One region of the Paenibacillus urinalis genome, then DNA from elsewhere that is predicted to be linked to it. Evidence: riboswitches for the same ligand, from Rfam matches in the RefSeq annotation. Region 1 holds a riboswitch; each other region holds the start of a gene.
The links. Region 1 has a riboswitch for cyclic di-AMP ahead of ehuB (ectoine/hydroxyectoine ABC transporter substrate-binding protein EhuB). Riboswitches for the same ligand answer to the same signal wherever they lie in the genome.
Positions count from the first base shown of each region.

Region 1 (3,472 bases):
CGTGATCAACGGCAGGCTGTAGTATAGGAAGAAGACCTGCACCAGTAATGGTGTGTTTCTTACAAATTCAATAATTCCTTTGGTGATCAGCGAGATCGGTTTGAATTTGCTTCGAGCAGCAAAGGCGAGGAGAAGCCCCACAATTAGTGCCAGGACAAAGGCGCAAAGCGTAATCCATACCGTCATTTGGAGAGCACCAATCAGTTCCGGCAAAATTTCAACGACATAATTCCAATCCCACATGCTTACAACCTCCCCGCTGTCAGTTTACGCTCTAGCTGTCTGACTCCCATTGAAACGAGCGTAGTGATGACAAAATACATGAGGAGCAGCAGAATAAGGATCTCCGTTGTCCAGGAAATGTAATTGTTGCGTAGAACCATCGCCTGATATGTCAAATCCGCCATCGTAATGAAATATACAAGTGAAGTCGACTTGATGAGCTCCACAAGCTGATTACCGAACGGAGGGAGCATCTGCATGGAGGCTTGGGGGAGAATAACGTTCCACAACCGCAGGCCAGGCTTCATATTTAATGCTGTTGCTGCCTCCCATTGTCCTTTCGGTACCGAGAGTACAGCACTTCGAACAATCTCTGATCCGTATGCACCATAATTAAGTCCTACAGCAAGGATGGCAGCCAACATTTTTGGAAGCTCGATCCCGATGAACGGAAGTGCAAAATATAGCCAGAATAACTGAACAAGAAGTGAAGTTCCTCGAAATATCTCAACGTATATCGTAGTAAGAGTGCGAACGATCCATAGTTTAGACAAGCGGCAGAGCCCAGCCGCAAAGGCTACGATTAGAGCCAGAATTGCTGAAAAGAAAGCGACCGTTATTGTAATTTCTGCCCCTTTCAGCAGGGTTGGGAGAAAATCAAGCCATGAACTTGGCATGTTATTCTCCGCATAGGGCTGCAGCTGTCATTTCGCCTGGAAGCTCTTCTTCAGTAAATCCAAATTCCTGCAAAATTTCTAACAGCTCACCCGACTCCTTCATTTTTGTAAGCTCAGCATTGTATGCTTCTTGAAATTCCGTATCCGCCTGACGAAATGCTGTCGCTCCATACCCGCGGACACTCTCACCATCAATGACAGGCTGCTTGAAACCTTCAACACGTTCAATCTGATCATCGCTCGCGGACTCCAGCATAGCGGTAAGCGACGGACCTGTCATGGTGATCGCCTGTACTCTGTCTGCTTGCAAAGCACTAATAGCTGAGGCTTGATCGGGAACCTGAACAATACGGTCAGAAGGAACTCCCGACTCTTCCATATAACCAATTTCTACAGCTCCTGTCATAACTGCTACTTTGGCATTATCATCTGCCGCAATATCTTCATAGCTGGTTAGGTTAAGGGGATTCCCTTGTTTTACCGCGAGCGACTCCCCAATGCTGTATTCCGGATCTGCAAATAATACAGCTGAACAGCGATTAGGATTAATAAACATACCTGCCGTAATCATGTCAAAACGATCTGCTTGAAGACCCGCGATTAAAGAACCAAACTCTGTAAGCTCGCCCTTCATCTCTTTTACACCTAGTCTTTCTAGGATAACTTTTGCAATCTCGACGGCTTCGCCCGTTAGCTCTCCATTTTCGTCTTTATAGGCGTAAGGCTTCTCGTTAGCAAATCCCACCGTGATATATCCCTGATCAATCGCTTGATCAAGGGTGCTTCCTTTTTCCCCACATGCTGTCAATGACAATACCAAAACAGTTAACAATACAAGAATAACGCCCTTCTTCAAACATCCCACAACCTTTCCACGTTCTGTAATCTTGATAAATGGCATAGCAAAATTAACCTAGTATATATATGTTTTTACTAGGATATTAAACATCAAAAAGTCACGAGTCAGTATGAAAACAAGCCCCAAACAAGTCCTTTTGATTTACTTGTACTCACCTAACTGACATTTTATGAGTTTCTTTCGTTTTTTCTCATGATCCCCCCTTGTAAAATTAAAAAATGACCGCCTATCCAGGGAACAAGACATAGCTCCGCCAGCAGGGGTCAAAATGAAGAAAAAGGCCCCCTTAGAATTAAAAAGGGCCTTTTGTGATGATATGCATTATGTATACAAGACCCATCCACTGCTGACGAGGTTAGCTGACGGACTCGGGTAAGATGGTACCCTACACTCGAATTCAAGTGATTCGCCCCATTAATACTGGTTCCCCCGCTTTCCAGATTCTGTATCTGAAAACTAAGCGTGATTCCATGATAAAGGGATGTTCTGGAAATGTCAAACCGATTTTATTGATTTTTTGGAAGAAACTCCGTGTTTTTTGCAATATACAACTGTTTTTATCCCACGTTATACTATTTCAACAAATGAATACAAACCCACATTATTCCTTTGTTTGTTAGGTCATAAGCAGTATAATCAGCCATACAAGTGCAGTAACAGAATTAAATCATCAATACATAAACTATATAATTTTGTGTTGCAGTGACTCGTGACTAGGTATGTAAATGTATAAAGCCAAAAACGGCCTGTCCCCTATTACGGGAACACGCCGCTTGTACGATTAAACGCATCGCTTAATTATTGCATACCTTGCATGATGGCATTAATGATGCCTTGCTGGGTAACGGTATTATTCGAGCGGTTAAACAGAGCAAATCCATGCTGTCCGTTATGACCATTGTCCCAATAAACCGGAACCGATTTGTATTTCTTAGAGGTTGCTGCTACCGCTTTGGCAAAAGCTTGACGGTAAACGTTATTAGTAGAATCATACGCCGTTTTATCGATAGAGCCGAATTCACCAATGACAACCGGATAGCCTTGGGTTACAAACTTATCATGCATCGCTTTGATTTGCGATTCCAGATAGTCCTCTTGTCCCCAAGTGGATTTCTTAGAAGGATTCGTTGCCGTTGCACCCCACTGTGTAATATTGCCGGATTCCTCACCTGCAAAATCCCATGGAGAGTAATAGTGCGCCGAGATCATGATTCTCTTCTCCGAGCTTGGAATAGCGGAAGATCTGAAATTATCCGTCGGAAGAACGAAGCCATAATTACCTACCGTGTAATCAATGTTGGTATTCCAGCCTGGAATCAAGAGCCATCTGGCATTGTTATTGCCTCCGGTCTTGCGGACCGTATCCACAAAGATTTGATTGTAGGCGTTCAGATTTGCGTAATATGCTGCATTCGGATTGCCGTAAGTACCATCAAATACTTCGTTCATTGATTCAAAAATAAGACGCTCATTATAGCTGCTGAATTTAGTAGCAATTTGCTGCCAAACCTTTTGGTATTTTTCCTTAATGGCAGCTTGATTACTTCCATTCACCAACAGCCATCCGCCAGGTACGGAATTGTATCCATCCCCATGAATATTAATAATGACATACATGCCTTCGTTGTAAGCATAGTCAACCACCGTTTTGATTCGGTTCAACCAAGCTTCGTTGATTGTATAGTTGGGAGCGCTTCCAATATGATTAAGATAC
Region 1 is NZ_CP118108.1:2,894,267-2,897,738, forward strand. Features, by position in the region: gene ehuD (ectoine/hydroxyectoine ABC transporter permease subunit EhuD) at 1-243, opposite strand, end outside; gene ehuC (ectoine/hydroxyectoine ABC transporter permease subunit EhuC) at 246-899, opposite strand; gene ehuB (ectoine/hydroxyectoine ABC transporter substrate-binding protein EhuB) at 901-1,800, opposite strand; cyclic di-AMP (ydaO/yuaA leader) riboswitch at 2,088-2,231, opposite strand; gene PUW25_RS13380 (glycoside hydrolase family 5 protein) at 2,557-3,472, opposite strand, start outside.

Region 2 (3,472 bases), 2.7 Mb from region 1:
TATCGTCTTTACGTTTGAAGATGGACATATGATCCGCAAGGTATGGGACGGTAAAGGTGGAGAAATCATCTACAACCTGACTTACAAGTCTCCGCTGGAGTGGGCAATGGTTGATCCCGAGTACTCCATCACACTTGAGAACAAGCATATGAACAACTACTTAAAAGCTGAAGGAGATGAAGTGTTGGAGACCCGGTTTAATATCAGTATTACCAAAGTGTTGGAGCTCTTGCTCGGAAGTCTGTCATGGTGAGGTGTATAGTTGATGAAATTTTATCTCTCCGAAGGTTTTAAATTGGTGAAGCGTCATTTTCTAATCGTTATATTCTTGTTTCTGTACCAGCTGCTATGGGGTGTGCTTCTGTACAAGATTGTATCCTCTGCGGTCATTCCCTTGCTTATGCGCTATCCGGATCCCCCTCCTCATGAGCTCAGCCAGATCTTGTTCTGGTTAGAGGGGCAGATCAGCTTGAGCACCAGCTCCACAGTCCATGAATATGTATGGCTGCTTGTCCTCATGTTTATTTTAAGGATGCTCATTACTCCACTGATTCGGGCGGGTCTGTTTCACAGCCTTCATGAAGACGCAAGCACCAAAAGCTTCTCCTTTTTTCGAGGGACACTTAAGCACTGGAAAAAGACATCTCTACTCTATCTCGTTGAGATCATCTTGCTGCTGCTGCCTGCCTACTGGATCCTTCCAAAGGTGCTCCCCATTCTCATGAATGCCGTCTACAACCAGAATCTTCTTCTGCAGGCGGCTCCTTACGTCATCTTATGGATCGTTTATGCCTACATCATCAAGCAGCTGCTCCTATATGTCCAGTTTGGACTGACAGGTAGTCGAAGCAGCCTTGGCGCCGTATGGATCTGCCTCCGTCATGCACTTCCTGTCACTGGAGTTGCCCTGACACTTAGTACGCTTGCTATTCTGCTGTTCAGTGCTTTCACGGCCGTATCTCTCATATGGACAGGACTATTAGCCCTCATTCTCCAGCAGTCTTACCATCTCGTTCGATCACTGATCAATGTATGGAAGATTAGTTCGCAATTCAGCATTTGGCGATCCAACAGCGAAGAGGCCTGAATTTATTGTCTCAAATAATATCGCTCCAGCGCGAATATAACGCTTTCATAGTAGAAATTAAGTCCGACTGCTTAACGTCAAAATAGTTTACAAGTCTCGCTCTTTTCCTAGAGTGAGGCTTGTTTTTTGTAATATTTTATCAAAAAACGATTGCCAAATTTACACAATCTCTGTTACAATAGGCCCAGAACTTCTAGTAACAACTTTGTAATAATTGTTGTAACTTTTACTAACTAACTAAGTACATAGTCTTACAAGAGTGAGCGACTTTCACAGGTGCACATCATTAGAACAGCCAAATTCCTGGCATCTGGGAAGCGGGGGAACCACTTTTATGGGTGAATTGATCTCGCAACGTAAGTGATCATAGGGGAACCTTCTACCGAATCCTTAAGCTAACCTCGCAGGCATTGGAAGGGGATTATTTTTTCTTGAAAAAGTCACTAACTGCTGCAGCACTGAGTCTTGCTATTGCATTCTCCATCGGAACAGGAAGTGCATTCGCCGATTCCAAAATGGACAAGGTCATTGATAACGCTAAGGGAACCGAATATAAATATGGCGGTACGACTTTAAACGGATTTGATTGCTCTGGTTTTACCATGTATGTATTTGATAAACTCGGCATCGATCTGCCTCATCAATCTGGTTCTCAATACAAAATGGGCAAGTCTGTATCCCGTTCTGAGATGAGACCTGGCGACCTTGTATTTTTTAACACAAGCGGAAATGGTGTATCCCATGTCGGCATCTTCGTAGGTGACGGTAAATTTGCACATGCTTCCTCCTCCAAAGGAGTTATTATCAGCAAGCTGGACGAGAGCTACTATGAAAAACGTTACGTTGGTGCAAAACGTATCATGAGTACGGAAGAATACGAAACTGCTGCATTAGATTAAGCAACATTGTGCTGGAACGAACTTTATAGCCCGAAGATTAGATTACTAAATAGTAATCCATCTTCGGGCTTTTTATATTATATTAGGGAGGACTATTTGATGAGGAATCAAAGGAGACGATGACATGACGCAGAAAGGCACGACCTTTCATGCCCTTTCTATGAGTGAAGAGCATGCAGCTGAGATCTGCACTTGGCAGTACGAACCTCCTTATAACATATATGGCTGGCTGCCCTGGGAGCAAATGAAGGCACTTGAGATTGAATTCGGCGACCCTAAGCTCCGAGGCACACAATATTTATCCATTGTAAATGATACCGGTGAGCTATACGGGTTCGCACAATTATTTCCTCTAGCCGGTGTGACCCGGCTTGGTCTCGGTCTGAGACCTGATCTGTGCGGGCAGGGGCTCGGAGCCCCCTTCGTAAGCTCCATTGTACAAGAAGCTGCTGCCCGGCAGCCGCAGAATGAGATTGATCTTGAAGTTCTCACCTGGAATAAAAGAGCGATCCGCACTTATGAGAAAGCGGGATTTGCTATTCATGATACCTATGAGCGTCTTACGCCAGAGGGTCCTAAGCTGTTCTTCTGTATGGTGTATACCGGAACAAAGCTCAAATAGACATGATTGTCTCTCCTAACTTTTGTTTAAATATTTACCATAAAATACTATGAAGCAGGTTCATGATCCTTTATAATAAATGAAGGATTGTACATAGTAGGAGGACACAACGAATGAAGAAATGGATCATGAGTGGGTTATTTTTCTTCGCTTGCGCTTTTGCCCTCGTGTTAATGTTTACGGTTCCAGGAAGAGAACATGTGGCTGAAGAGGAACAGCCTCCGGCAATGCCTGAGGTAACACTAGACGCTGCTGCTGCTGAGGAGAAGGCGAAGGCAAGCTGTATTACTTGTCACGGTAATCAACTGGAAGGCGGTATGGGGCCGTCATTGCAAACCATTGGTGCAGAACATGATGCCAATAAGCTGTACCAGATTATTAGTGAAGGCACAAGCGGCGGGATGCCGGCGTTTGAAGGTCAACTCACGGAAGAAGAGATTGCCAACCTTGCTTTGTGGCTGGCCGAGAAGAAGTAGAATCGTATAACTTAAATAAAACACGCCTGCAAGAGTCTGTATCTGTCGTCAGAACATACTCCTGCAGGCGTGTTTTGTTAATTCCTATTGCAGCTTAATTTTGCATCATTCTATCGTAAGCTTCATTATATTGTTGTGCTTCTTTAATATCGATCGCTGTTATTCCTCCATCATCCCATGAAGTGAGCCGCAGTGTGACCACTTTATGATCGATGGTGATAAAAGGGTGATGATTGAATGCCTCGGATATTAATCCGACTTCATCAACAAAGGCAATCCCCTTCATGAAGCTGGTAAACGTGAATTTACGGACAATCCAGCGCCCCTCTTCGTATTCCCAGCCCTCAAGTTTATCTAGATGAGCTTCTACTTCCTCTTGTGTAAAGAC
Region 2 is NZ_CP118108.1:102,402-105,873, reverse strand. Features, by position in the region: gene PUW25_RS00500 (M1 family metallopeptidase) at 1-253, shown strand, start outside; gene PUW25_RS00495 (hypothetical protein) at 266-1,087, shown strand; cyclic di-AMP (ydaO/yuaA leader) riboswitch at 1,371-1,512, shown strand; gene PUW25_RS00490 (C40 family peptidase) at 1,519-1,986, shown strand; gene PUW25_RS00485 (GNAT family N-acetyltransferase) at 2,111-2,608, shown strand; gene PUW25_RS00480 (c-type cytochrome) at 2,722-3,084, shown strand; gene PUW25_RS00475 (4a-hydroxytetrahydrobiopterin dehydratase) at 3,179-3,472, opposite strand, start outside.
Region 2: it holds a riboswitch for cyclic di-AMP, as region 1 does, so the genes downstream of both, PUW25_RS00490 (C40 family peptidase) here and ehuB (ectoine/hydroxyectoine ABC transporter substrate-binding protein EhuB) in region 1, are expected to answer to the same signal.

Region 3 (3,472 bases), 600 kb from region 1:
GACGGCTCTACAATAGGTGGAGAGGATCAGGATGAAATATTGCTCGTTGATGAAGCTTACAGACCTCATACCTATGGTTTGAAATAATATGAACAGGGACGGTGGCCGATATATGCAACAGCTCATGGGTGTAGTGAATTTGGATCATGAACTCGATTTAATGAACGAATTAACATATTTTCGCTGCGGCGCAGCCGTTCCATTTGCAGGCAGGTATCGTTTAATTGATTTTGTCCTGTCCAATATGATGCATTCCGGAGTTCATAACATCGCTTTATTCGTCCGTCGTAAATATCGATCCCTGATGGATCATTTAGGGGAAGGTGCGCCTTGGGATTTGGATCGCAAGCATGGAGGACTGTTCATATTGCCGCCGGATTGGAATGACCCCACCGACAGATCCAAAGGGGATTTGCAGCATTTTCATAACAATCGTGATTTTTTCCTAAGAGGGTCTGGAACACATATTATTCATACCGGCAGCCAGCATCTCTACACAGTTGATTACAGAGAGATGTTTAATTACCATTTGGAAACACAAGCTGACATCACATTACTGTATAAAAGAGCAGATGAAATCCTCCCCGAATATGAATCAAGCATCCGGATGGATGTGGATAACGGCTGGGTCACCGGGATGCATGGGGAAGGTGGACATCCTAATATTTATTTGGGTGCATTTATTATAGAGAAGCAGTTATTTCTGAAATTAATAGATCATTGTATTGCTCACGGCCATAATCATTTTTTCCGAGATGGAATACAGAACAACCTGGCCAATCTCAAAATTGCAGCTTATGCCTATACTGGATATCATGCCGTGATTAACTCCGTAGACAGCTATTACCGCAACAGCCTGGAGCTGCTTCAGCAGGAACAGTACAACAAGCTGTTTAAATATCATGAGGTGCATACCAAGATTAAGTATGAGCCGCCAACGCGTTATTTGGAACAGGCGGAAGTCCATAATTCCTTAATTGCGAATGGATGCGTTATTGGGGGAACGGTGGAGAACAGTATCATTTTCAGAGGGGTCAAGATACATAACGGGGCACAGATCCACAACTCAATTATTATGCAGAAATGTGTAATTGAGGAGAATGCAGTGCTTGAGAACGTGATATTGGATAAGGATGTACACTTATCTGTAGATCGCCGGCTGATTGGTGATGCCAAGAAGCCTTATGTCATTGCGAAGAGCAGCCAAATCTAAACATAATGCTTCAAGTCGGCTGTGACAAATACAACAGAAGGTCCAGGAATTATTCCTGGACCTTCTGTTATTGATTTTATAGGATTACACTATTTGATTGAACGATAATAAATCGGGTAATGTAATTATAATCCAGCTCTCTCAGCAGAGGCCGGGCTCAGCATTCTTTTGGCGCCGTAATATTTGGAGCTCCAGTAGCCTTTGTTGATCGGTGTAATGGCAATTCCTTTGGAAGAGGTAGCGGACACAAATTGATTGTTGCCCAGGTAAATTCCCACATGAGAAACACCGGATCCGCTGGTATTAAAGAAGACAAGATCTCCCTTTACAAGCTCGGATTTCTTGATAGCCTGTCCTTTATGAAATTGCTGTTTAGAGCTATGAGGCAGATTCACGCCAAGCTGCTTATATACATATCGAGTAAACCCAGAGCAATCGAACCCTGATAGAGTAGAACCGCCAAATTGGTACGGTATGCCTACGGTATTGTTAACTGTTTTAGATAGAATAGAAGCGGATGCTTCTGTAACTCCTGCGGAGAATAATAGAGCGAACCCTAGTGCCGCTGCTGTTAGTGTCTTTTTCAAAGTAAATAATACTCCTTCCAATGCCTGCGAGGTTAGCTAAGGATTCGGTTGAAGGTTCCCTATGATCACTTTAATATTGATCAATTCACCCATAAATGGTCGGGTCCCCCGCTTCTTGGTGCGAGAATTCGGCAGTTATCAGTCATACACCTAATGATTTCGACAACGAAAGTGACATTAATGATTACGAAATTGTTACTTTATCTACTTTTGGATTTTATCATTCACTGGTATATTTATCAACTCTCTTTTCCGAAGTTTGGCATAGTTTTTTCGTTGTTGTGTAAAATAAATCGTGAAGTGCTCGTTAAACCGAAGGTATAGGAACTTTAGAAGGTGTTCATTCGTTCATAAATTTCTAACAAACTTGTCATTAGTTTTTGTCGAATTTAGTAGAATGAAGAGTTAAGTATCATCCAAGAATAGAAAATCCCTCACTTCCAGGAATGAAGTGAGGGATTTTTATATATTGAATATGATATTTCTATTCATCATGCTGCTCGATTACAATGATATATTCGTTCGTATGAACTTCCAGCGTATATTCCTTGTTCTCAAACAAATAAGTAAATAATACAGTAACGTACCCTTTTAACAAATCGGATGGCAGAAGTCCTTCGATATTCACACGAACGATATATTCAATCTCTGCATATTGTCCCGGCTCAAGAACCCCTATGATGAGTATCCCGTCTATCAAATCTTGTATTGAGAAGGGCTTTATGGTCCCATCCTGGAAGTGCAAGATTCCCCTCATAAGCGCTGTACCCGGTGGAATGAGACCTCGCAGCGATAGAGCTGCTGCAAGATTTCCCGTATTGCGAACCAAGATTCGTATGGTGACATCATCACCCCGCTCAACCCGGACAGGCTGTGAAGTGAGCTCCGCCTGAATAACAGGTGCAAGAAATAATACCTGGACCTCTGTCTCCTCACGAAGCGAGACCGTTCTGCTATCGGTCAGTCGATACGTAAACTGGAGAGCTGCTTGATTGATCAGATTCATCTGCGTAATTCGAGAATAGGGGGTGAAGGATACAAGGGCTCGGTACGAAATAACCGTTCTGGATCGAGGAAACAAAGTACCCAGTCTTATACCTAGCACTGGATTTGCATTGTGAACCTCGACCCCGTTAATTTGAACCGAATAATCCTCGAAGATCAAACCTTGTGGAAAATTCATATAGTAAACGGCCTCAATCGGGAGATCTCCCTCATTCCTTATTTCAGCGGTAAACTGAACAGCGCCTCCATAGGTGACTTGCTCCGGCATGACCGTTACGACCATGTTCACGACGGGCTCAACCGGGGAGAGTATGACCTCATTGGAACCGGTTTGAACAGGCAGCCCGTCAGAGGAGTAAGTGACGAATACTTCACTGGATAAGGGACGACTAACGCTGAGCACACGAACTTGGTATGTCAGCTGTACAACCTCCCCAGGATTAATGACGGGAAGTATAAAGCCTTGAACAGGATCAAGACCCGGGGAGATAATACCGTTAAGTATCACACTCCCCGGTACAAAGCTCAATCCTGCAGAGAGCATTACGCTCAATCTCGCATTGATCACGGGTACGGAGCCTGTATTTTGAATCGTTACTGTAAAAGTAATCACATCTCCAACAAAGGTTTGCAATGTGTTTGCACGCTGAGATATGGTGAGCTGGGC
Region 3 is NZ_CP118108.1:2,296,712-2,300,183, forward strand. Features, by position in the region: gene PUW25_RS10690 (glucose-1-phosphate adenylyltransferase) at 1-87, shown strand, start outside; gene glgD (glucose-1-phosphate adenylyltransferase subunit GlgD) at 113-1,213, shown strand; gene PUW25_RS10700 (C40 family peptidase) at 1,339-1,800, opposite strand; cyclic di-AMP (ydaO/yuaA leader) riboswitch at 1,807-1,944, opposite strand; gene PUW25_RS10705 (DUF11 domain-containing protein) at 2,285-3,472, opposite strand, start outside.
Region 3: it holds a riboswitch for cyclic di-AMP, as region 1 does, so the genes downstream of both, PUW25_RS10700 (C40 family peptidase) here and ehuB (ectoine/hydroxyectoine ABC transporter substrate-binding protein EhuB) in region 1, are expected to answer to the same signal.

Region 4 (3,472 bases), 950 kb from region 1:
TCAAGATTGACGGAATCGCAGGGCCAGAGACGATCAGCGTGCTTAAGAAAAAAGCACCGATTAACCAAACCTCACTGAATCAACTAGCCAAGGCCATCCATGGCGAGGCCCGGGGAGAATCCTTTGAAGGTCAAGTAGCGGTCGGAGCAGTGATCTTAAACCGGGTTCAATCGGATGCATTCCCGGACTCCATCACAGAGGTCATTCTGCAGCCAAGACAGTTTACCGCCGTAGATGACGGCCAATACAATTTGGCTCCTGATGAGACTGCGATCAAGGCGGCAAAGAGTGCGCTCAATGGCTGGGATCCGTCAGGTGGAGCTCTGTACTACTATAACCCTGAGATCGCAACCTCCGAATGGAGCAAGGAACGTCCAGCGATCAAGCAGATCGGTAATCATCTGTTTACGAACTAATCCAATATCATATATAAAAAGAAGCTGCCACAAAATTACTGTGGCAGCTTCTTTGCTATAGGTATCAATACAGAGCATACATAATGAACCCCTTTGCAGGCAAGCAGCAAAGGGGTTTTAATTATATACATTTCATTTTATAGAACTCTTTTTGCACCGACGTATTTAGGACCCCAATAGGTATTGTCCAGGCTGTCGATTTTTACACCGGAGGAACTGGTCGCTGAAATAAAATTATTGTTTCCTACATAGATACCGACATGAGAGATCGAGCTTCCTGTTGTCTTGAAGAAGACCAGATCGCCTTGCTGCAGGTTTCCTTTGGATACAGATGAGCCTTGGTTATATTGGGTAGCTGCTGTACGCGGCAGGGATACTCCGTATTTATCGAATACATATTTAACCAGACCAGAGCAGTCGAACCCGCTTGTGGTTGAACCGCCGTAAACATAAGGAACGCCGATGTGATTCATCGCTTCATTTACAATGCTGGTGCCTTTGACATGGTCGTTTGGAATAAGTGCAGGGCTGTATGTTTTACCGGTTGTGCTAATCATGGCCAGCATAAGATCCTTTTTCCAAGTTACGTCATAGCCCATGGCTTCTGATACAAAACGAATGGGTACATATGTACGGTCATTTCGGATGAACACTTGCGTGCCAAGACTTACTTTGCTGCTATTGACCATCGCAGTCGTCTGGTTGGTTTGAATACGAATGGTTGTACCGCCCTTGGACAGCTTGACCACCGTTTCTTTTCCGCTCTTAAATACTTTAATCGTATAGTTCATTTCGTCAGCAAGCATGCGGACCGGCACTTGTGTACTGTAATTCTGATCCAGGAATGGCTCCGCATCTGGGAAATCGATCAGATTACTGTTCACTTGAATATTTACCGTATTGGTACTGGATGAGGATGCATCTGCTTGTCCATTACCCATGATTAACCCAGCTGCGAGCAGGGATGAGAACAACATATATTTACCAAACTTCTTCATTCTGAAAATTTCCTCCAATTGCCTCCGAGGTTAGTTGTCGGGTTCGAGTAGAAGGTACTCTAGCATTTCTTAACTGCTGCATTCACCCCAAATGTTGTAAATCGTCCCCCGTACTATTCTGATAGATTCGGCACACTTTTTTAATATGAATTAACTGTAATTAATATATAATAAATTAAGGTTAAAAAGTATCAAAAATGTTACCTTTGTTTTACTTTTTGTACACCAATTACTGGAATAAAACATAGAAAGAACCGGATTTTTTCGAATAATTTCCGCTAAGTCGGGTAATAAATTGTCATTGATTTGAAACAGGTATCCATTAAAGTAACAATATTGTAACTAAATAAATTGTTTTCGGGACCCATTTTATATCCATATATTGTAATAATTCCAAAAACGAAAATATATTAATAAATTGAGCACCAAAAAACCCTTCGTTAAAATCAACTAAGGGTTTGGTTTGAACTATTATTTATGCTGCATACACTGATTTCACTGATTTCCTGCCGCTGCATTGGAGTGGTTCTGTTTATATATATATACAATGCTAATTCTTTTTTCTGCGTCCTGTCAGAAGCAGCAGCAGGAACGACATAAGTACGATCGCAATCGTCCAGGCCCAGGCCATGACCGTATTCCCGCTGTCCACAGCAATGTATATGGCAGTAGGGACGGTTTGAGTTTTTCCTGGAATATTGCCTGCAAGCATCAGCGTTGCGCCGAACTCACCAAGCGCTCGTGCAAATCCGAGAATATAAGCAGAAATAACAGAAGGCCAGATGAGTGGAAGTGTAATATACCGGAATACCTGCCATTCATTCGCACCGATCGAGCGTCCGGAAGCTTCAAGCTCGGAATCAATGGACGTAAATCCGACCTTCATCGTCTGATACACCAGTGGAAACGAGACGACAACGGCGGCGATGACACAGGCTGTCCATGAGAATACGACAGGTGCGGCAAAGATGGCCTCAATCCATGCTCCGATCCAGCTATTTCTCCCCAGCAGGACGAGCAGCAGAAAGCCTACAACCGTGGGTGGAAGGACCATTGGCAGCATAAACGCTGTTTCTAGCAGCAGCTTTCCTTTGAACTTGCTCTTGGACATCCATCTTGCAGTAAGCCCGCCCATCACAATCGTGATAACACTGGACAATAGGGCAACCAGTAAGGATAAGCGCACAGGAGCCCAGAAGTCATGCCAGTCAAATGAAGCTGACATCATTCAGGCACCGAGAACCCGTATTTAGTAAATACAGCTTGGGCTTCAGAAGACTGTAAAAAGTCATAAACCGCTTTTGCCGCTTCGGGATGCGCACTGTCCAATACCACACCTACAGGGTATGTAATTGCTGTGTAGCTTGAGGGATCGACAGTGTGCACGATCTTCACTTTGCTGGAAGTAAGTGCATCTGTTTTGTATACAAATCCGGCATCGGCATTCCCGGTTTCGACATACTGTAATACTTGCCGCACATCCTTGGCCTGAACTATTTTGGGTTGGAGCTGTTCATATAAGCCAAGCGAAGTAAGCGCCTCTTGTGCATAGCTTCCTGCAGGTACACTTTCAGGTATGCCGAGGGCAACAATCTTGATATCTTCAGCAGTGAGATCCTGCTCAGAGGACATAGGCAGCTCGTTGCTGCTGGATGTAATCAGTACGATCTCGTTGGTTAACAGCGTAGTCGTATTTTCTGTATCCATGAGCCCCTTATCTATAAGGGCCTGCATATTTTTCTCAGCTGCTGACAAAAACAGATCAGCCGGTGCCCCTTGCTCAATCTGCTGCTGAAGAGAGCCGGAGCCGCCAAAGTTGAAGCTGAGCTTTATACCAGGATGAGCTGTCTCAAAGCGAGGCTGTAGTTCCTCCAGTACATCAGTTAAGCTTGCAGCCGCTGAGATCGTCAGCTCTGTGCGTTCAGATGAAGGAGTCGAGGATGCGCTGCTGTCCGAATTGTTATGGTCTGCTGAAGGGTTTGGTGAAGAAGCATTGGGTGATGCACAGGCAGATATGAATACCAGAGCTAGAAGGAAGAAAGAAATCATACTAAGCTT
Region 4 is NZ_CP118108.1:3,847,781-3,851,252, reverse strand. Features, by position in the region: gene PUW25_RS17815 (cell wall hydrolase) at 1-416, shown strand, start outside; gene PUW25_RS17810 (C40 family peptidase) at 554-1,414, opposite strand; cyclic di-AMP (ydaO/yuaA leader) riboswitch at 1,419-1,557, opposite strand; gene modB (molybdate ABC transporter permease subunit) at 1,965-2,642, opposite strand; gene modA (molybdate ABC transporter substrate-binding protein) at 2,639-3,472, opposite strand, start outside.
Region 4: it holds a riboswitch for cyclic di-AMP, as region 1 does, so the genes downstream of both, PUW25_RS17810 (C40 family peptidase) here and ehuB (ectoine/hydroxyectoine ABC transporter substrate-binding protein EhuB) in region 1, are expected to answer to the same signal.